Regions from separate parts of the Peribacillus sp. NPDC096379 genome, predicted to be linked through region 2. Evidence: riboswitches for the same ligand, from Rfam matches in the RefSeq annotation. Region 2 holds a riboswitch; each other region holds the start of a gene.
The links. Region 2 has a riboswitch for cyclic di-GMP ahead of ACIQZI_RS24280 (anti-repressor SinI family protein). Riboswitches for the same ligand answer to the same signal wherever they lie in the genome.
Positions count from the first base shown of each region.

Region 1: linked by a shared signal. The riboswitch ahead of ACIQZI_RS22810 (methyl-accepting chemotaxis protein) and the one ahead of ACIQZI_RS24280 (anti-repressor SinI family protein) in region 2 are both predicted to bind cyclic di-GMP.
Region 3: linked by a shared signal. The riboswitch ahead of ACIQZI_RS18590 (methyl-accepting chemotaxis protein) and the one ahead of ACIQZI_RS24280 (anti-repressor SinI family protein) in region 2 are both predicted to bind cyclic di-GMP.

Region 1 is NZ_JBIWFD010000009.1:55,255-62,539, reverse strand. Features, by position in the region: gene ACIQZI_RS22845 (hypothetical protein) at 1-320, shown strand, start outside; gene ACIQZI_RS22840 (hypothetical protein) at 731-1,357, opposite strand; gene ACIQZI_RS22835 (hypothetical protein) at 1,462-1,584, opposite strand; gene ACIQZI_RS22830 (hypothetical protein) at 1,716-1,952, opposite strand; gene ACIQZI_RS22825 (hypothetical protein) at 1,952-2,131, opposite strand; gene ACIQZI_RS22820 (helix-turn-helix transcriptional regulator) at 2,115-2,306, opposite strand; gene ACIQZI_RS22815 (hypothetical protein) at 2,697-2,954, opposite strand; cyclic di-GMP riboswitch class I at 3,664-3,774, shown strand; gene ACIQZI_RS22810 (methyl-accepting chemotaxis protein) at 4,026-6,095, shown strand; gene ACIQZI_RS22805 (amidase family protein) at 6,262-7,285, shown strand, end outside.
Region 2 is NZ_JBIWFD010000001.1:829,864-837,148, reverse strand. Features, by position in the region: gene ACIQZI_RS03970 (glycosyl hydrolase family 28-related protein) at 1-1,205, opposite strand, end outside; gene ACIQZI_RS03965 (hypothetical protein) at 1,432-1,902, opposite strand; gene ACIQZI_RS03960 (SGNH/GDSL hydrolase family protein) at 1,943-2,524, opposite strand; gene ACIQZI_RS03955 (hypothetical protein) at 2,521-2,739, opposite strand; partial or broken gene ACIQZI_RS03950 (DUF1259 domain-containing protein) at 2,761-3,090, opposite strand; gene ACIQZI_RS03945 (hypothetical protein) at 3,469-3,597, opposite strand; gene ACIQZI_RS24280 (anti-repressor SinI family protein) at 4,793-4,900, opposite strand; cyclic di-GMP riboswitch class I at 4,915-4,996, opposite strand; gene ACIQZI_RS03940 (ABC transporter ATP-binding protein) at 5,342-7,141, opposite strand; gene ACIQZI_RS03935 (lasso peptide biosynthesis B2 protein) at 7,239-7,285, opposite strand, start outside.
Region 3 is NZ_JBIWFD010000004.1:281,218-288,502, reverse strand. Features, by position in the region: gene ACIQZI_RS18605 (sensor histidine kinase) at 1-190, shown strand, start outside; gene ACIQZI_RS18600 (response regulator) at 228-914, shown strand; gene ACIQZI_RS18595 (DegV family protein) at 1,374-2,216, shown strand; cyclic di-GMP riboswitch class I at 2,786-2,874, shown strand; gene ACIQZI_RS18590 (methyl-accepting chemotaxis protein) at 3,036-4,745, shown strand; gene ACIQZI_RS18585 (EAL domain-containing protein) at 5,037-7,285, shown strand, end outside.

The sequences.
Region 1 (7,285 bases), on a different contig from region 2:
TAAAGCCACAAAAAAATAGACAAGGTTCAGCCATCGTTTCGATGATTTTGGGTATTATTTCTACATTTTTCTTACTTCTTGCTATAATTACAGCGGTAGCAACAAGTAATCAAATGTATAGTTCGGGTATTGATGGAGTATTTGCGGTAATATCGGGGATTGTTTCCTTATTAGGTTTTCCATTAGGTTTGTGGGCTAGAAAGTCATCAAAGGGAAGAGGAATGGCAATTGCAGGGATAACATTAACAATTTTACCTTTCCTTTTTGTAGTGTTTGGATTAATAGCTACTGTGTTTATATACTCAAGATTTTCTATGTAAAATATCGACTTGAAAAACATTTTAAAAATTAAAGGAAAATCATAAGTGCGACTTTAGGAGCACCATGGAGAAGGACGACCGAAGGGAGTTCTTCGAACATCAGAACTCATTAAAATAATTTAATTAATATCATTTGTCTGCTCCGTTCGCTTCGCTCACTTCGAGGGCTTCGTTCCTCGCCCTAGTGATTTTTAATTTTATTATAAAATAGGGTAAGTTGATTTTGTTCAAGATATAAGAGGGGAAATATACATGTAAAACGCTTAAGCCATTGATATCATTTGCTTAAGGGAAGTTTTCTACATGATTAATAGGTGCAGTCGATACCGTATAGAATGGTTTATAAGTGCAATTTACACCGCATTGTTGGCGTACAAATACAAAATGAAATTAAAAAGGGGACTGAATTTTCAGTCCCTAACTTTTGTTTTTCTGCTGATTGCGTTGACTTGATGAGCCTTAAACATCTTACGTAAAGCATTGAATTTTTCCATATCACCGTTATTTGCTTGGCGGTACATTAAGTCAGGATGGACATAGTAAAGTACATTACCATATCTTCTAGAGGTCATTATTAGCCCTTTTTCTTCTAGTTTTTTAACTAAAGCTGTAATATTATCAACATCATAATTAATAGCTGTTGATAACTCATTTCGGTTCATGAACAGGATTTTCTTTTCATCCTGTTCATTAGGATTATGTGAAAGTACGCAAGTATCATAGTGAAAGTAGGGAAGGATTTTATATAAAAAACCTAGCTGCTCAAGTTTCAAATCTTTTACTACTTCACGAAGTTTAGTAGTGAGTAGCTTAGTAAATTTCCCCTCCCTCGTAATTTTACCCATGGAATGAAAGCGTTCATTTATGTAAAAGAGTTTTGAACGACCGTCTTTCACTGCTATAAGAATAGATAAAGTTTCAAGACGCTTAACAATATCAACGGTTTGTCTTTTACTCTTACCAAAGATATTTTGAATATCAATTTGCTTTAAAGGCTTACCGTCCTTCTGTAATAGCCCCTTGCCATTCATTTTCATGTATAGTAACAATTTCATTAACGCTCCACTGACTGTTAGGGATAGGTATTGAGTAACATCCTTAATTGAGTCATGAAAACAACTTATAAAAGGTCTGTTCCCTCTTAATATATATTCTTCCCTTTTTTTTTCTTACCGACTATTTCTTGTTGTTCGGGGGTTCTGTAAAAAGCAATATCTCCTTTTACTTCACCTGTTTCTATGTTTACTGCAACTAATTTTTCCATGTTTAGTCCTCCTTAAAAATTTGTATTTGTACGGTTAATCTAGTAATCGAGATAACTAGCGGATAAGTTGCAAAAATATAAGAAAACCGCTCTATGCGATAAATACATAAAAGCGGTTGGCTGCGGATAAGTTATCCCTCAAGAACTTCATTAATTTCTTTTTCAGTAGCCCCATGATCAAGTAAAAACTTTACTAGGCTATCCTTGTTTACACTGTAGCCGTATTTGGTGTTACGTGAATAATAACCGCTTTCTATACGAGGGGCTTTGTCAAGTTGACCACGTTGTAAGTAACCCAACACCGCATTTTCAGTAAATGCTATGTTAAAGTGGTTTAGTAATCTGCTAGTTTTTTCAATGCTAATCATTAAACATCACCCCTTAGGACTAATTGTCTAATACTTTCTTTGGTAAAGTAGATACGGTTATTTTGGTGCACCTTCTCCACATAAGATGATGAACATAATTCAAAAAGTCTTTGGGCAGTAACACCTAATATTTCCGCTGCTTGTGAAAAGCTGTATAAATCCTTAGTTTTGACGATCATCTTTAGCCCCTCCTTTTTGTAGCCATTCAATTACAACCGTTTTATTAAAACGAACGGATTTACCTACTTTGATACGTCCTGGGATTACCCCCTCTCGTGCCAATTTATAGGTTGTTTGCTCACTCATATCTAGTAACTTTGATAATGAACGAACTGTTAGAAACTCTTTTTCCATACCGTAAAACCTCCTAATTTTGTTGTACTGTTCTCTGACATACTCATTATAAGAACGGTTTATTAATTCCTAACAAAAAAAGGGATAGAACAATGAAATAAAAGATAAAACGATAAATAACAATAAAAAGCCTTTGTTTCTGTGCGTACATGGGTAAAGTTTTATAGGCAAGTAGGGAGAACGAATGTATAGTAATCACCTGTAAAAATGGTGGTATCTGCCTTTATTGAGGTGGGATGTTTTAGGACATACGTTTTATAAAAGTTGTACGCCTTAATATTTTGAAAAATTTTTTATACGGAGCGGATGACCGATACATATAAATTAACTGCTAAAAGTCAATCATTCGGCACGGGGTGGGGTCTAATAAAACAAAAAAAGAGTAGTAAATTAACTACTCAACTCGTCTGCTATCATGGTTAACTCATATTTAATTCGCTTGTTTAATTCTCTTGGTATTCTAATCATCTTTTCCTTATCAATGGTAAAACTGAATGGCTCATTATCATGAATTAATCTAGCCAACGAAAGCATATTATCCGCTTTGTACGCTCCATATATTGCGTGACCATTTATTCCCCTTAGGATAAATCTATCACCGTCAAAATAGCCGTCTAGTACCTCTAATTCATCAATCACATTTGACATTTTTGTTTTGCCTCCACTTTGACTATAATTTAAGTAGATATAGTCGCATAGTGCATAATGTCTGTTAAAAGTACACAAGTCATGTAGAGTGTGTAAACAACTGGTCCAGAATATCTGCTTGAAAATGCTAACATTTTGCTAACGCAATCCCATAAAAAACGGTAAATCTCCGTTAAAGATGTTACAGCCAACAATATCTAAAACGCTGATTTACCGCGCTTTTTGCACCTCTCTTTAACGATATTACACACTCTCATCTCACGGGCGGCATGATGTAATAAACATCATGAGCCTAGTATAAGAGGTTTATTAAATTAAAAAAGCTTTTCATCAGTTACTTGAACTGGTGGAAAGCTTTTTTGTATGGGGACATGGGGCGGGTCTTCGCAATCTCATAAAATAGCCAATCTTCTTATCAAGTATACCTATATTATTGAGAAATAGTTCGAATTCTGACTTCGCACCGCCACCACTGTGATTAGGTGAGTGTAGCGTTGTACACGATTTAGCTTACATAGTAAATGGTGGCGTTAGAGCGTCATATGCGTTTTGTATGTTTGCAGTAACCTGAATAAAATTTAAAGCAATCTTAGTTTCTTCAAAGAACAATACTCGTTAATAAAAAGTATTGGTTTATTTTGCAAAAATTGTTGAAGTTTGTAGAATTATGTGAGAATATAATATAATGTGATTTTAGATTGGTTTTTATGGAATATAAAGGCAAACTATTTCGAAAGAATAGGACGCAAAGCCTAGGGTCTAAGGTTTAGGGAGTGGTCAAAAGTCCCGTAATCTAAACTATGATCGCCTGGTTACCAAATTTGTGGATTAATGTTTATTAATATCCTTTGGCTATTCTATGGTACATAGAGTAGTCTTTTTTTTTGCAATACTAGTTTCCAGAAGCGAGAATTTGTGAATCATCAACAAACCTGGATTATTTTTTAGTGAATTGTGAATGGAGGATAATAACTTTGCTAAAAAAATATTTAATAAGGGATGAGAGATTATTGAAGTTAACGATTTAATAGCTAGGTAACAGTAAGCATCTTATGCTTGCTTAGAACAAAAATGGAAAGGTTTGGTAAAATGGGAAATAAAAGATTTTCATTTCAGGCAAAGTTTTTAATTAATTCTTTATTACTATCATTAGTACCAATCATCTTTATTGGCTTTTTAGTTAATAAAACAGTTAGTGAAAAAACCGAGAAGGATTATATCAATTCTAGTGAAAGAGAAATTAAACAGGTAGACAATGGAATTTCCTTGTACTTTGAATCTATTAGGGAAAATGTCAATTTATTAGCTACCAACCCTGCCGTTTTAAATGCTGATTCAAGCATTACCTCCTATAAAGATATAACAGGAGAAGGGTCAATTGATATGACCCCTTCAGCAAATGGGGAGAAAGAAAAAGCAATATTTGATATGCTTTCTCAATTTGGTAAGAGCCATCCTAATGCAGCTTATGCTTATATGGGGACATCGGATGGAGGGTATGTTCAATATCCTGAGGGTCCTGTGCCAGCTGGTTTCGATCCCAGAGAACGTCCTTGGTATACTACGGGTATAGAAGAACCAGGGAAAGTACAATTAACAGGTGCCTATGCCGCTACTGGGATAGAAGGAATTATTGTAAGTAATGTAGTTGCGATTGAAAAAGGCGGAAAACAAGTCGGTGTGTTAGGTCTAGATGTTAGTTTAGAAGGTTTAACGAGTATTATTAAGGAAATCAGTATAGGGGAAAATGGCTATGTAATTCTAGCGCAAGGAGATGGAACAATCCTTGCACATCCAAAGAATGCTGATTTGAACTTTCAGCAAATTTCTAAGCTAAATGTTCCCGAATTAAAGGATTTAAGTAAAGATGGCTCGTTTGAAACAAAAATTGACGGAAAAGATTATGTATTAAACACAATCTCTTCAAAAAATGAAGGCTGGAAGTATATCGCTGTTATTGAGAAGAGCGAACTTTTAACTACTGCAGATTCTATACGCTCGGCGATTTTCATTATAGGCGGGATTTTCGCTGTTGTATCTTTATTAGTTTCCATTTTTGTTAGTTTGAGGATAACACGAAGTATCAAAAGTATTAGTGATTTATCCCTAGCTATGTCTAAAGGTGATTTGACTCAATTAGTCACGATTAAGTCAAATGATGAAATTGGAGATATGGGGAAGAATTACAATATTATGTCTAGTAGTTTAAAAGAAACAATTAAAAAGATTTGGTTTGAATCTCAAGCATTATCAGCTACATCTGAGGAACTAGCTGCTTCTTCCGTTGAGAATCAAAAAGCCTCCAATCAAATAACTGAGTCAATTCAAAGTGTTGCCACCGGAACAGATGAACAGAACGCTGCAATGAAGAATGCAGTAGGTATTATCAATGAAGTATTCAAGCACGTTGATGATGTTACAGTGAGTATGAAAAATGTTAGCAATTCCATCCATTATTCAGCTGAATCCGCTAAACAAGGTAGTGATGTTGTTAACCATACCGTAAAGCAAATGGGTGAAATAGATAAAAATGTAACCTCTTCTGCTGAAAAAATTAGTGTATTAAATGAGAAATCGAACGAAATTGGCCAGATAAGTTTGATCATACAGTCCATTTCAGAGCAAACGAACTTATTAGCTTTGAATGCGGCAATTGAAGCTGCAAGAGCTGGTGAACATGGGAAGGGATTTGCGGTAGTGGCAGATGAAGTAAGGAAACTTGCTGAGCAATCCAGCCATTCAGCATTGCAGATTAATGAAATTATTAATGATATTAAAGATGGCATTGAGGATTCAATGAGTTTCGTAAATCAGGGGGCAACCTCTGCTAAAGAAGGAATGAAACTTGTTAATGAAAGTGGAAAAGCCTTTGGAGAAATTAAGGATTCAGTTCTAGCTGCTACAACAAAAATATCTGAGGTTAGCCTAGCGATGGATAACATGAAAAAACATATAGCAGAAGTTGTAACCCATATAGAGGAAGTTTCAAAAACGAGTTTAGAGGTAAACGAACATTCACAAAATGTTGCTGCATCCTCAGAACAGATGAGTGCCTCAATGGAAGAGGTTTCATTAGCATCTCAAGAGTTAGCAAGAATGTCATTAGAATTAGAGGAAGTTATTCAGCAATTTAAACTGTAATATTATGATTTCTATCAGCAAAATGGCTGAAAAGATTGTTAGATTATCTAATATAATCTTTGACCAAATTTATATCGTGTTTTTAGTCTATTTAAAATGTCTTAAAAAAATAGAGAGATAGAAGAGTTTAATCATTAATTAGGAATTATATTAGGGGGGAAACACCATGTTTAAGACGATATACAAGTTTAGAACTTTGATAGCTTTTATTTTAGTAATAACCATGCTTCCTTTGGTAAGTGTTTCTGCAGAAGAAACCAAATTTGACCCATTCGAAAAGAGTATTGGTGAAATTTCTGAAGCATTAAATAACAATCAGATTACCTCTGAGCAATTGGTTAAATATTATCTAGAGCGTATAGAAAAATATGACAAGCAAGGTCCAACGATTAATTCAATCATTACCATTAATGATCAAGCTTTAGAGATTGCAAAGCAATTGGATGCAGAAAGACAAAGTGAAGGCTCAAGAAGTATTCTTCATGGTATCCCAATCGTTGTTAAAGATAATTTTGATGTCATAGGAATGCCTACGACAGCAGGCTCAGTAGCATTAAAGGATGCTTATCCTACAGAAGACGCTTTTACGATTCAAAAACTTAAGGATGCAGGGGCAATTATCATTGCAAAAACAAATTTATCAGAGTTCGCAGCATCATATGGCAGGTTAGGATACAGCTCATTAGGCGGCTTAACTCTAAATCCGTATAATCTAAACCGAGATGCTTCTGGATCAAGCAGCGGATCTGCAGCGGCAGTTGCAGCCAATTTTGCTGTATTTGGACTAGGGACAGATACATCTGGATCAGTCAGAGGACCAGCTAATGTTACAGGACTAGTTGGTATTAGACCGACACTTGGTTTAACAAGTCGTAGCGGGGTAGTTCCATCCTCGTTAAATTTTGATACTACTGGACCATTAGCGAAGTCTGTGGAAGATGCAGCCATTGCATTAAGTTTTATGGCTGGTGTTGATGAGAAAGATGACAAAACTTTGCTTGCAAAGGATCACATTGTAAAAGACTATAGTAAATTATTAGATAGCAAGGCTTTAAAAAATGCTCGAATCGGAGTAGCTAGTGACTTTTTTGGAGATAACACAGAGGTAGACTCTATTACCAAAAAGGCACTAGAAAAGATGGAGAAAATAGGTACAGAGCTTATTCCAGTTTCTTTCTCAGAAAAGACGA
Region 2 (7,285 bases):
TTTTCGTCTGCTGACCATTCACCTGGATTACCTTTTGAGTTTGCACTCGCTGGAACGGAAACGAACGTACTGAATGGAACGCCTGCATTATCAGAAGCAGGGAAACGAGAATCATAACGATAACGAATTTGCCCAGTTTCTTTATTCCTCCACATTGCACCACCGTCTATACCCTGTAGAGGATACTCATAAGTGAGATGTGGGCGAAAAGCTGCACCTGTTAACATGACAGTTTCTTGTGGGTTGTCATTAATCCTGTATAGCTTTGTGTTACTTTGTTGATATTTTATTGATCCAGCAGCATTTGATTGTCCAAAAGTTAATACATCAGATACTTGCGACCAACTTAAATTTGCCATATAGGTATAGTTAGGAAACGCATCATTAACAGTTCCATCTCGCCATTTTATTTTGCCATCTATGATAATTTGTCCAATTAGATAAGCGTGAATCGCTCCACTTGGGTAGTTTAATTCTATAATATTATCGTTACTAGAATTTGAATCTAAATTTACATTAAACCCTGTTATTTTAGACCTATCTCCTGTTAGATACACATGACCCTCTAAGCTAGAAGAAATTTGTATCCAACCGTTTTGTGCACTTAAAACGCCGTTATCTAAATACAAGGCATATGAAGAAGGAGAATTCCTTCCACTTAACAAAAAATTATTGATGTAAATAGAACCTGCTTCAACTATTTTAAACGCTGAACCTTTTGCCCATTTGGATAAAAACTGATTGAAATAAATATTAAAGCTAGGTCGTTTATCCCCATCAATTCTTATGTTGTCTCTGCCAAAGTCATAAACCCCAAAATCATCTACGTTTATATAATAAGCTCCATTAATGACTAGTCCATCACTAGTTTCTGCGTTTTTATCACCGAACATATTGAAACTTTTCAATGTAATCGTATTAATTGGTTTAATACCATCACCAATTTGTATGCAAGGTTTAGTAAAATCAGCAGGAATAAAATATGTTCCGCCTCTTCCGCCTTGCGATGTAGGAGCTGACCTTCCAGATCCTCTAATCATTATATTTGGATTATCAATTAGTAAATTGAATTTATATCCTCCTGGTGGAAAAAAGAGAGTTCCACCACCAGAAGAAACTAATTTTTTATAAGCATTTAAAATGTTTTGCGTATCATCTATATACCCGTTACCAACTGCGCCAAAGTCTGTAACATCAATATTCACTTTATCACCTTTCGCTGTTTATAGACTTAAAGTGTTTTAACTACTTTTAATTATGTTGCATCTGAATCATCATATTTAATGCTCACATTATCTGAACTCATACGTTGATAAACAAGTGTTACTTTATCATTTACATTAAGCCATAGATGAGCATTAATTTGGTCAATCCGATCACTTGTATAAGTTGCTGAATGTTCAACACTTTTTGCACATCTGTTACCACCGTTTACTCTTCTGTGTAATTTACCATCAATATTGCTGCTAATGTTTTAACAGATCCTAATGCATGATAAAAGCCTGCTTCTGTAATCGTTACAGCATTGTCTGCAACCGCACTAGTACCGACATTGTTTTTCTGTATTCGGTCAAAAGGTAGCGTGAACGGGGTAGTATTGCTTATGACATCGACCCTTGTAGATTTGTCAGTAGCGTTATAGTAAAGTTTGGTTCCAGTTAATTTAGGAGCAAATTTATAATAACCTGACATCTTTTTTTCAACGATAAAGCCCATGATTAGAACTGTCGTACCTGAACTTAAAGGATTACTTGCAGAAGAGTGAGTTAATACAATGGTGTGTTCACCATCCGTTAGTGCATCAAAATAAAAGATTTTTAAATGATGTTCGTATGTTACGTTGTCTTGTTCCTCATAACAGTCAATTGTATATGGATTGCCATCAATGGTTAAATCGAACATGCCATATGCTTCCCCTACAGATAAAGCTACGCCGATTGTTTTACCATAGAATTTTAACGTTTATACAATATATATTATATGAGTTAGATTCGAATGTTGTTCCAGTTGCAAAACCAGCTATCGTTACCCTGCTATCAACTACTGGGATATAATCGAAATCAGTTGCAAATTTCGGATATTCACTTTTCTTAGTCAATTGAACAGCTGTATCAAATAATGGTTTAAATTGATTTGCGATATACTCTTGACCTTGTGTAGTGTAGTGCTTATCATCGCCAACCGCTAGTAGTTCACTTACTACAATAGTTCCGCATTTGATATCCTTGTCCATAATTCCTAACAAATCAAATATTTGTACATTATTTCGCATAGCGACACGATAAATAGCAGGAGTGGTTGTGTTCCTCAATATTGGCATGTTTGAGCTTGTGCCTACGTTTGTTGTTCGTAATACAATATCAACTGGTTTTTTTGTTGTTTTCTTAATTAAATCGACCATGCGATTCATGTATGATGCATATGTGTCAATATGATTGTTACCAATGTCATTCCAAGCAGAACTTATGATGACTGCATCTGGTGCCTTATTTATTACATCTCTTGCAAGCCTAGAACACATCATTCTGGCATCTTGCCCGCCGTTACTTTATCCGCTCCATACTTAGTATTAAACCACTCTTGTAGGTATACAAGGTGTGCTTTGAAGTTGTTCGGTTCATTTGGGGCAGTTAAACTATCTCCCAAGAAAACAACTGTTGCATTGCCTTTTTCTAGAGCTTTAAAAAAGTTAGTTAAATAAGGCGGGCTTAAATTGAGTTGAGTCTCTGTTTCTGCCAACTATACAACTAAAGACCTCAGTTAGTTCCTTAACGCTCTTCTGACTTTTCTTGCAAAAACTAGTGGATCATCACTGTCTTCAATATTCACGTAAATCAAATTCGGATTATCAAACAACCACTCGTTGTGTATTGACGAAACTTTTATACCTTTATTAAAAATTGCAGCAACAAATCCACCTACTTCTTTTTGCAAGAGTGCTATCCTGCTTAGACACAAGGCTCTTCCTGATTTATCTCTTGATTCGAATGAGAAAGAACTTGTTACTCTAAAACGTTTTTTCAATATAGTTACATCAATGTCATCTAGATTTATTGTTTCCACGTATTTTTCACCTGCAAATCCCTCTTGCCACTATTAGGTTATGAATTTATGGATAGTTCCGAAATGGACAAGAATCTATTTGGTAGCAAAAATGATGTTGGTAAACTAACGAACGTATTCTTATAACAATTGGTGCATAAAAAATTCACCTTACTAAACAGGTGCTTCAAGTTGATACCCATCTTTAATTATCATTGTCTGATTCGGTTCAGGTACCTCATTTAAGTGTTTCATTCCATGATCAATCAACCATATATTTGTAAAGTGTAAGCATAGTTATTGTCATCCCTTGAGTGTATTAATTCCATTTTCCATCGCTAATATCTTTATCTGTTGCTCTAAACTATAGTGGCCATGTCACCGAAATGTACAAAGAATACTGTGACCAAAAGACCTACATGATTATCATTTTACAGAGTTGTTTTTAATGTTTCTCCTAAATCCCTTAAATGCTTCCGGTTCAACCGTTTGATCTAATGCTTCAGCAGGGATTCCATTTTGTATAAGCCATTCACGTATAATTGTTAAATCCATAATTAACCTTCTAAAGCATTATTTCGCTTATATAGTTCGGCGATAGATTTGACTACAATGTTTACAGTAGTCGCCATATCACTCTCCTTTAAAACTACCAGCACAATTCACAGGAACGGAAACAGGATTAACTGTAAATTTATCTTTATTCGGGTTGTGCCAGGCACCGATATTAAACCTTTTTGTTTCTGCTAAAAAGTATGTAACTAGATGACAACATTGTAGCTACGTAAAAAGACAGGGAGCCAAATCACTGACTCTCTGTCTCTATTAATTTTCCGAAAAATTCCGAGTGATGAAACAGCTATCCATAACTAGGAATCAAAACTTAGAAAGTTCTCTAGGTGTTTATGTATGTCAACAGTTCCCATCTATAATGCACTAATGCTTACCTAATCCCCCCCATTGTTCATAAGATAAAATTTCTGCAAAATTCTAACTTCAAAGATTATCAACATAACTCGTTGGCAAACACAGAAAACTCTCTGTGAAACATTTATTCAGATTACTTTTTGGAATTTGTATTTTTGTTAATTCAAGGTTAAATGATATATTCTATGTCTTAAACTCTACATTCATAATTTTATTTTAATGTAGGAACAGGATTACGAATGTTTTATTCTACAGATAGATATCATCTGTTAGAAAACCCAGAGGAAGTTTCAACTTCTCGATTACAAGATTGGAAGGCTTTATATTCGAAATCACAATCTTCATTTTCAAGAATTGCAGTCGGTACGTCGAATCCCTATTCTAATTTTATTTTGCAACAAAACAATGAAGAATCATAAGATTGTCTATGTTCCTTAATCTACTATTCGTACCCTCGTTATCCAAGCAACTCTTCAAGCAAATTCTACGAATGGTATTCCTACCTGAGCCTTTGAGCGAATATTCAATTGCAACGAGGTTCTGATTTGTTTCACCTGCCAACGCTGGGTAACTTTTTGATCGAGTATTTCTTCAATATCGGAATGAAATGAACCTACTTTAAATACTTTCCTTATAAAGGACTTTTTCACCTATACGAAGTCTCGATTAATTTTGCAATAATATATGTGGTGGACAATAGGAGCTGATTATCCTTATACAAAAATGACTATCCAAAAAAAGAAGACTGAATATCAGCCCTCCAAAGTAATCACAACCTATATTTCCCCAAATAAATCATTGTTTTCAGCTAGTTATTCTAGTTTTAGTCTTGTTGGATAAAATCCCAAACCTCATCAATAAACAAGCCTAAATTTTTCGCTTCTAAAATTAACTCCATCCATTCAGCTTCGATTACTACTTGCTTGCTCATATATTCACCCGATTTGTGGCAACACAGCCGTCATAGCATAGCCTTAGACCTGTAATTTTGCGTCCCTATTTTTCAATAGGTTTGCGTTTCTCAAAAGTAATGAAACACTCTATTAGTCCCTTACAATATCTAGTTAAAAACTCTAATAAAGTCATTACCAATATGTAGTTTGAATACTTTAATCCTAATTTTTTGTAAGAATGAGCCTATTTCCTTCCCAGTAATCTTAACAATATCTTTACATAACATTAACTATATACCAATAAATATACCAATATATTCTATTATTTGTAATCATTGTTTTTTTAAAAATTTCAACAATTTTCGACATTACTTCATTAAACGCCATGGGCCAGGTAATAGAATCTCTATTGGCTACAATACTTCTTTTTGTCTTTTATGGAATATATCAATTACTTCAATGTAAGCCCCTGAATTAAACTACCCACTTACTTCCATTTGGTTACCTAATAGATGGCTAAACATCCCTCTTTTTTCTTTCGCTAATTGGTTATATGCCCCTACTTGGATTATTTCTCCTTGATCCATAACTACCACTTGATCCGCATTACGAATGGTAGATAAGCGATGAGCAATGACGATGATGGTCATCGTTCCTTTTAGTCTTTCTATTGCAGCTTGAATCTTCGCTTCATTTTCTGTGTCTAATGCACTTGTTGCTTCATCGAGAACAAGGATCGAAGGTTTACGTAAAATAGCTCGAGCTAGCACTAATCGCTGCCTTTCACCCCCAGATAACCTAATTCCGCGATCGCCAATGAGCGTATTCAAGCCTTGAGGCAGCTTCTTTACAAAATCAGCTGCTGCTGCGAATTCCAGTGCCTCCCAAAGATACTCTTCGCTGGCATTCGGTTCAATGATCATTAAATTGTCTCGAATCGTTGCATTAAAAAGAAATGGATCCTGAGGAATATAACTAATCGATCTCCTTAAGGATAATAAATGATCCTTAGTAAGAGGGACATCATCGATAGCCACTTCTCCCTGTTCTGGCTGATTTAGGCCCATCAGAAGATCAATTAACGTACTTTTCCCAGCACCTGACCTCCCTACGATTGCTGTCATTTTATTAGATGGGATGTCTATATTAATATTTTGTAGCGCATATGTATTTTCATTTGAATGATACCTAAAAGAGACATTTCTACAATATAATCCATGTTTAATCTCGATTGGTTTTACATCTTCATAATCACGATTAAATAACTCTCTTGCTTCTAAACTTTCATTTTGTAAATCCAATAACGCTTTAAGAGATGGAACAATAGCTCCTAGTTGCTCCAAATAAGTCTGAATACCCGTAATCATGGGCCATAGTCTTGAAAAGATAACCATAATTAGCATCAATTGGGCTCCCTCAGCCTTAAACATTTGAATGGAAAGAAACACAAAAAATGCAATTAAAAAGGAAGAGGCTACTTTAAAGACCATTTGTGAGGTTGAATTTAATGTAGTTAATTTAACACTATTATGTTCCATTTCTTTAATTAAAGGAAGGAACGAATTTAAGTGAGATTCCTCTAGAGAATTACTTTTAATATCTTTGATCCCGTTAAAATGATCGGTAATTCCGCCAAGATACTTCTGATTTAATAAAAAGGATTCCTTCCCTAATGTCTTAGACCTTTTGACGAACTTTCTAGAAAAAAGAAGAAGAAACATGCCAAAAAATAAGATTAAACTAGTCATACTTACCGATAAATAAAAGGCCATACCAATCTGTATCGAAATAAAAATAAAGGAAGATAAAAATTGTAAAAACAATTGAACACCAGCACTTACATTAAAAATCTCGTTTGTCATTAGATTGACGATATCCGATTTTCTCTTTTTTAAATAAAATCCCCAGTTTGCTTGAAGTAACCCTCTATAGGTCTCTTCTCTTAAATGCCTAATAAAACCTTGTTGAATCTTTGCTCCTAAGACCGATTGATTTCTCTTAAAAATACTTTGTCCCATCATTAGAATGACATAAATTCCTAATATGATGATGAGACTGAGTGTTTCAGGAATACCTTGAAATAATTCGTTTATCCAGCTTAAAAATGGAATTTCCTTTGTTGTAACATCCAAGAGTCCAGTTAACCCAACCAGAGGGATTAATAAGAAAATTCCGACACTTTCTAGTAAACTAATGAAAATCATGCAAATCAGATTGATATATAGTATTTTTCCTGAATAATGATGAATTCGCTTTGTAAAGTACAAAAGATGCTTCAAATCCATATCCTCCTTTTGCATGACCTGTTCGTTATTATCATGATCCACATACATAGTTAAATCAGGTTTCTTATAAAAAAGTAAACTATTAATCTAGTTAACTAGCCTTATTAGCGCTGATTTCTTTAGCAAATTTAGCAACAA
Region 3 (7,285 bases), on a different contig from region 2:
GGTCATTGTTATGGTGAGGGATGATGGAATTGGCTTCGATTCTGATGTTCAAAAAGCAGGCTCATTTGGATTAATGGGGATGAAGGAACGTGTCGAGCTGCTGGAAGGTGAAATGACGATTGATTCGCATCAAGGAATAGGGACACTCGTATCAGTAAAGGTGCCATTGAATGATCGTATAGAATACTAAACTTAGATATGGTAAGAGGATAAAGGGGGAACCACGATTGAAAACAAGCATTGTCATTATAGACGACCATCAGCTTTTTCGTGAAGGTGTAAAAAAAATCCTGGAATTTGAATCTGCATTTGATGTAGTTGCAGAAGGGGACGACGGTTGTGAGGCGATGAATTTAGTAGAAACGCACCGACCGGATGTGGTGATCATGGATATTAATATGCCACAAGTAAGCGGCGTGGAGGCAACTAAATTACTCATTGAGCGCTATCCAGATGTGAAGATTATCATTCTATCGATTCATGATGATGAAAATTACGTCACCCATGCACTTCAGACTGGGGCACAAGGGTATTTGTTAAAAGAAATGGACGCAGATGCTTTAGTAGAAGCGGTGAAAGTAGTGGCAGACGGCGGATCGTACCTACATCCGAAAGTCACTCACAATCTAGTGAAAGAATATCGTCGAATTGCTATTGAGCAGATGACAGAGAGAGAATCTTCCCTTTATATTCCTGAAATCAGAAAACCGCTTCATTTATTAACGCGCCGGGAATGTGAAGTGCTTCAACTTCTAGCAGATGGCCAAAGTAACCGTGGAATCGGAGAAACACTATTTATCAGTGAAAAAACTGTAAAAAACCACGTCAGCAATATTTTGCAAAAAATGAATGTCAATGACCGTACACAAGCTGTCATTTCAGCGATTAAAAACGGTTGGGTTGAAGTGAAATAAAGTAATGATTGGACATCCACAGCTGAATTGTTGGAGGAGGCCAAAGGAAATCGTCTAGCTTAATCGATGTTACAACGATTAAGACTGGGCGATTTTTGCTTGGGGGATTTCAGACAGGACAAAAGAAAGAACCTATTACGCCTAATTGAGGTCCCGCGATTCGAAATCTGACTTTCACGCGCCGGGAATGACGTCTCGCAATCCAAATCCAAGGGCTCACGATCTAAACTTAAAATTGCAGGCCCACATTTGTTTTGGCGACTTTCTGTTAAAGGTACCACAACATTATGATGCGAGCAGAGACGGTATCGTATAAAGTGAAACTTCAATTAGTGGGGTTTTCATCCTCCACCTACGATTCCTCTAAGCCTTGAGGTAGGGGCTTTACTGCCCGTTAATGCGGGATAAAATGGTGATTAAGTATAAATGAGAATAATGAAATAAGGATGGTAATGTTTTATGAAAACGGCAGTTGTTACGGACAGTACCGCATATATCCCAGAACTAATACGTAAACAATTTCATATACATATGGTTCCGCTTCAGGTAGTGATTGGTGACGAGGCGTATCGTGAAGAAATTGATATAACGGCGGATGAGTTTTACGATGTGGTCAAAACGGAGGACAAGCTCCCGACAACCTCTCAGCCACCAACAGGTTTATTTATCGAGAAATATGAGCAATTAGCGAAAGAGTATGATGCAGTCGTGAGTATCCATTTATCAAGTGGAATTAGCGGAACGTATCAAGGCGCGATCAGTGCAGGAGATATGGTTGAGGGTCTAGATGTGTACGCCTTTGATTCAGAAATCAGCTGTTATGTTCAGGGGTTCTATGTTCTTGAAGCAGCCAAGATGGCCTTAGATGGAAAAGGACCAGACGAAATTCTTGCTCGTTTGGAAGTCATCAAGCAATCAGCACGTGCCTATTTTATGGTGGATGACTTGGCACATTTACAGCGTGGAGGGCGTCTAAACAGCGCACAGGTATTGATTGGCAGTCTCCTTCAAGTCAAACCAATTCTCCATTTTGTAGACAAAGTAATCGTTCCTTTTGAAAAAATCCGAACTCGGAAAAAGGCTATGAAGCGAATCGCAGATTTACTCGGCCAAGATGTGGCTCAAGGTGGCATGTATAAAGCGGTGATTATTCATGCAAAACGTGAAGAAGAAGCGAAAGATTGGAAAGAGGAACTCGAAGCGATTTATCCAAATGTAGAATTCGATATAAGCTATTTCGGACCTGTTATTGGCACACATCTTGGTGAAGGATCGATGGCGATGGGCTGGTATAAGCTGTAAACGGAGCGCCTTACCTCAGAAATGGGGTGGGCGTTTTTGACTTTATTGGAGTATGAACCATCAGATTGGATTAATTCTTGCCATTTTACATAATGATGCATCAGGAAGTCGCTTACTCCCTAAGTCCTGTGCGTTTTATAACACTTGGTGGTTTACTCTTCAACTTTTAGGAATTACTCCCCAAATCTCCTTAATTACTAACCACCTACCCATATTTACGCCCCTAAGCCTCGGGCAACTTCCTAAATTCGGCGGGTTCTCCGTCAATCTTAGGCTGAACTCCGAGCATCGTTCCTTTTTAAAAAAAAATTGGTGCACTCCTCTGTTATGATAATTTAGCCTCAGTCGTGTTGTTATCGAAACTAGTATGAAAGGATTACTTGCAAAACGAAGAGGAGATTCTGTCTTCTTGGTAATGACCATGGTATAATTTCGATGCATCTATATATGGAGGATTTATCCTGGTTTAGAAGCCCATAAATCCCCGGTTGGTCGGATACAGTGAAATTTATCGATGCGTAAACAGAGGTTTAGTTAAAACAATCGGGTTCGTAGTGCCGCTTTACCATTCTAGAAAATAGCAAACTTCATCGAAAGGGGAGGACGCAAAGCCGTGGGTCTAAAGTCACTTGTGGACAAGGATCGCCAGGTTGCCAAAAGGATATCTAAATAAATGGGCCACGCTAAATTTTCATAATCGTTTTTTTGATAGAGTGAGAGACTATCTGAAATAAGTCCAGGTATAGCTGGACTCTGTCTCTTTTTTGCTCAAATGAATTTGAAACTAACTTTAAAAGGTACAGAAAAGGAGTAGGAATCATGGGATTACGTAATGCTGCAATCGGTAAGAAGCTGTTCGTACTAATACTTATTTCTTTCATCATCTTTGGTGTGATTGGTGGTACTGGATTCTACAATTTGAATCAAATGGATAAAAAATCAGATCAAATGTATTGGGATGCTTTGCTTCCCGTAAAATGGCAAAGTCAAATTCGTATAAACACACGGGCAATTGATAATAGTGCACTCGAGTTGTTGCTTACATCCAATACAAAAGAGATACAGGTATTAAAAGGCCAAATTGACGCGTTAAAGAAGGATAATGAAACGTTGATACAGGCGTTAGATAAAAGTCTTTTATCTGAAATTGAGGTGGAACAATTATCTCAATTTCAGACCGAGTATCAGAGATATTTGAATGAGGTAGAGAATGTATTTAAATTGGCACTTGCAGGTGATAAGGATGTAGCGTATACAAAATACAAGCAAGACGCACAGCCTGCACGTGAAAAGTCCAATTCATTAATGAATGAAATAGGCGTGTATTTGGAGAAATATGCGGATGACCTAGTTAAAAGCAATAAAGCAAGCGCTCAAGATAGTAAGAATTTTATTATCATTATCATCATTCTTACGATTGTGATAAAAGGTGTGGTTGGATTTATCATTACTCGGATGATCACTAATCCGGTTAAAGAAATGCAGACACTTATGGAAAGTGCGGAAAATGGCGATTTAACCGTTGAAGGAAGCTATCGCTCCAAAGATGAAATCGGCCAATTAACGCTTTCTTTTAATAAGATGATATTGAAATTACGCGAGTTGATGACGCAGGTAAATATTACTTCTGAACAAGTGGCTGCTGCCTCTGAAGAGTTGACAGCGAGTTCAGAAGAGTCAAGTAAGGCGAGTGAGCAAATTGCAAACACCATTCAGGAAGTAGCGCAAGGAGCAGAACAGCAGGTGAGAAGCACAGAAGAGAGTTCGAAGGTCGTACAAGAAATGGCGTTAAGTATCCAACAGATTGCTTCTCATGGCCAAGGTATATCTGCCAACTCGGTCGATACTTCACAAAAAGCCGTGGAAGGGAATGAAGCGATTCAAACGACGATTGAACAAATGAATTCAATTAATCTGACAGTTACGCAATTATCACAAATTATAAAAGGATTAGGTGATCGTTCAAAAGAGATTGGCAATATCATAGAAGTGATCACAAATATTGCCTCGCAGACGAATCTACTCGCATTAAATGCTGCGATCGAATCGGCAAGAGCAGGTGAACATGGCAGAGGGTTTGCTGTAGTAGCGGATGAAGTACGCAAACTAGCCGAACAATCTGCTGAATCGGCTCAGAGCATTTCTGGCCTTATTACATTAATCCAAGATGAGACAAACCTTGCTGTTCAATCAATGGAACAAACAACTAGCGAAGTGACTGATGGCATTGGCGTAGTGAATAAAGCCGGGGAATCTTTTGCGCAAATTCGCTATTCTATTGATGAGATATCGGCGCAATTACAGGAAGTGTCTGCTGCTTCCCAACAGCTTTCAGCAGGGTCTGAACAAGTCCTCCAATCAGAAAAAATATTAGCTGAAATTGCCGAAGAAGCGGCATCAGCCACACAAAATGTAGCAGCTGCGACGGAGGAGCAATTGGCATCGATGGAAGAAATCACATCATCCGCAGCCACACTCTCACACATGGCTGAAGAATTACAAGAGCAAATTGGCAGATTTAAAGTGTAATAAGAAGTTTTATTAAGGGTCTGACTTCACACTCTATACATCGTTTATTGTGTCATTTACATGTCATATAAACGAAATGTAGTAGATGTAAGGTCTGACCCTTTCTTTTTTTGCTTTTTCTATCGGAATCATTTAGTTTGAAAGTGTGGTAGTATTAACAAATAAAAACATAAAAGGTAGATTCTATTTACTAAAATTAATATTCTTTTTTGGTGATCAATAATGAAATGCAGAATGAGAGGGATTATTGAAATGAACGAGTCTTTTCAGGGGGGAACCAAGAAAAATAGCATGAATTCAATGACCAGAGAGGAAGACTTTCATTCTCTCATTATCGATCACCTGAATGCGGTTATCAAATTGGACGTCAGTGGGAATCTTCTAACCTATAACGAAGCATTTGCCCAGCAGTTTGGCTATACGGAACAAGACTTCGATGAATCATTTTTAGAAGATTTTATACAAGATTATACATATGAACAAAAACAATATTTCGAAGAAGCTCTCTTAGGTCAAACAAACAGGTTCAATTGCTTAGTCCTTTGCAAGAATGGGAACACTCGCTATACGAATGTTACCATTGTTCCGATCGCTACACCTGATGGCATGGAAGTGTATGTAATTATAAAAAATATTACGGATCTAAGGGAACAGGAAAGAGAGTTTTATCTGTCTAAAGAAAACTTTAATACCATTGAAGAAATCGGCAATATTGGCAGTTTCCATTACGATATGATGAGCAATCGCACGTATTGCTCGAAACAAAAACGTCTGATTCTGGGAATTAGTGAAGAGGAAGACTTTTCGCCAACATATAAGCAAATTCTTGAGTTTGTCCATCCTGATGATCAGCCCAAACTTGAACTTGCCTTCCAGCAAACTTTATTTAACAATGGTGGTGCTCATTTTGAATGTAGAATTATGAGAAGGGATCAGGCTATCCGTCATGTGTATGTGCAAATAGAAGTCCTTTTTGGAGAAAAGGGTCTTCCGGTTCGTGTAATCGGGTTCATTCAAGATATTACGAACAGTAAGCATACTGAGTCCAAGCTTACGGAAAAAGAACAGCAGTTTTCCAAAGTTTATAATAATCTTGATGTAGGGGTTTGGTCTGTTAATATGCAGACTGGACAATTTATCCTTTATTCGCAAGGGATTGAACAAATCTGTGGCTATTTGGCAGATGATATGGAGTATAATACTTCATGGTCAACGATCGTTCATCCTGAGGATTGGCAACAATATATGGATTTACACGATGAGTTAGCAAAAGGAAACACCGTTCGTCATCAATACCGTATCATTCATAAAAACGGTGATATTAAATGGATTCAAGATTATATGATTCCTACTTTAGATGATAGCGGAGTGTTTATTCAATTAGACGGTCTCATTACTGATATGACAGAGCAACATCTGTTACATGAAAAAGTGAAGCATATTTCGTATCACGACCATTTAACACAATTACCAAATCGAAGAAATTTTAATAAAAAATTGAGGGGATTTGCGACTGAGTACGCGAATAGTGACAGAAAATTTGCTGTCATGATCATTGATATTGATCATTTTAAATATATCAATGATACAATCGGCTACCCGAGTGGTGATGAATTATTATGTCAAATTGCTGCTCGTCTTGCTTCACTAGTACCAGCAAATGATATGTTTGCTCGTCTCGGTGGCGATGAATTTGGTGTTTTAGTCGCGAACGTAGAATCAATTGAATCACTTGAACTAATTTCTAATCAAATAATCGATGGTTTACTTGAACCATTTTTGATAAACGGCTATGAATTATATGTCACTGTAAGTATTGGAATTAGTACCTTTCCGGATAATGGCATAGATAGCTCAGACTTATTAAGTAATGCTGATATTGCGTTAAACAAAGCGGAGAAACAAGGGGAAAGTAAGTATTATATTATCTCTCGATCAAGCAGCATCGAGTCTTATAAATCGTATAGCTTAGGGCGAGACTTAAGGAAGGCATTGGAAAATAACGAGATGACGTTGCATTTTCAACCTCGGGTCGACAGTTGTACAGGTGAAATGCTGAGTGCTGAAGCGCTTATACGTTGGAACCATCCAGAGTGGGGACGCATATCACCGATGGAATTCCTGCCAATTGCCGAAGAAAACGGCTTAATTGTCCATATCGATGATTGGGTCTTAAGAGAAGTATGTAAACAGATAAGGGAATGGAAAGAAGAACAACTATCAACGGTGCCGATTTCGATTAATATTTCCGCCGTCCATTTTATGAAACAAGACTGGCTGCACACAATAGAGAAAACGGTGCAAGAAGCTGGTATTCATCCACAAGATATCGAATTTGAATTGACCGAAAGCTCTTGTTTGAACAATAAAGAAGCGGCGAAAAACACGATGAATTCATTAAAGAAAATGGGGATCACTATCTCCTTAGATGACTTTGGTACAGGGTATTCGTCTCTTGCTTATTTAACTCAATTTCCGTTTGATGTGATAAAAATTGATAAATCGTTCATTCAAAATATGATTCATAGTGATCAAGATAT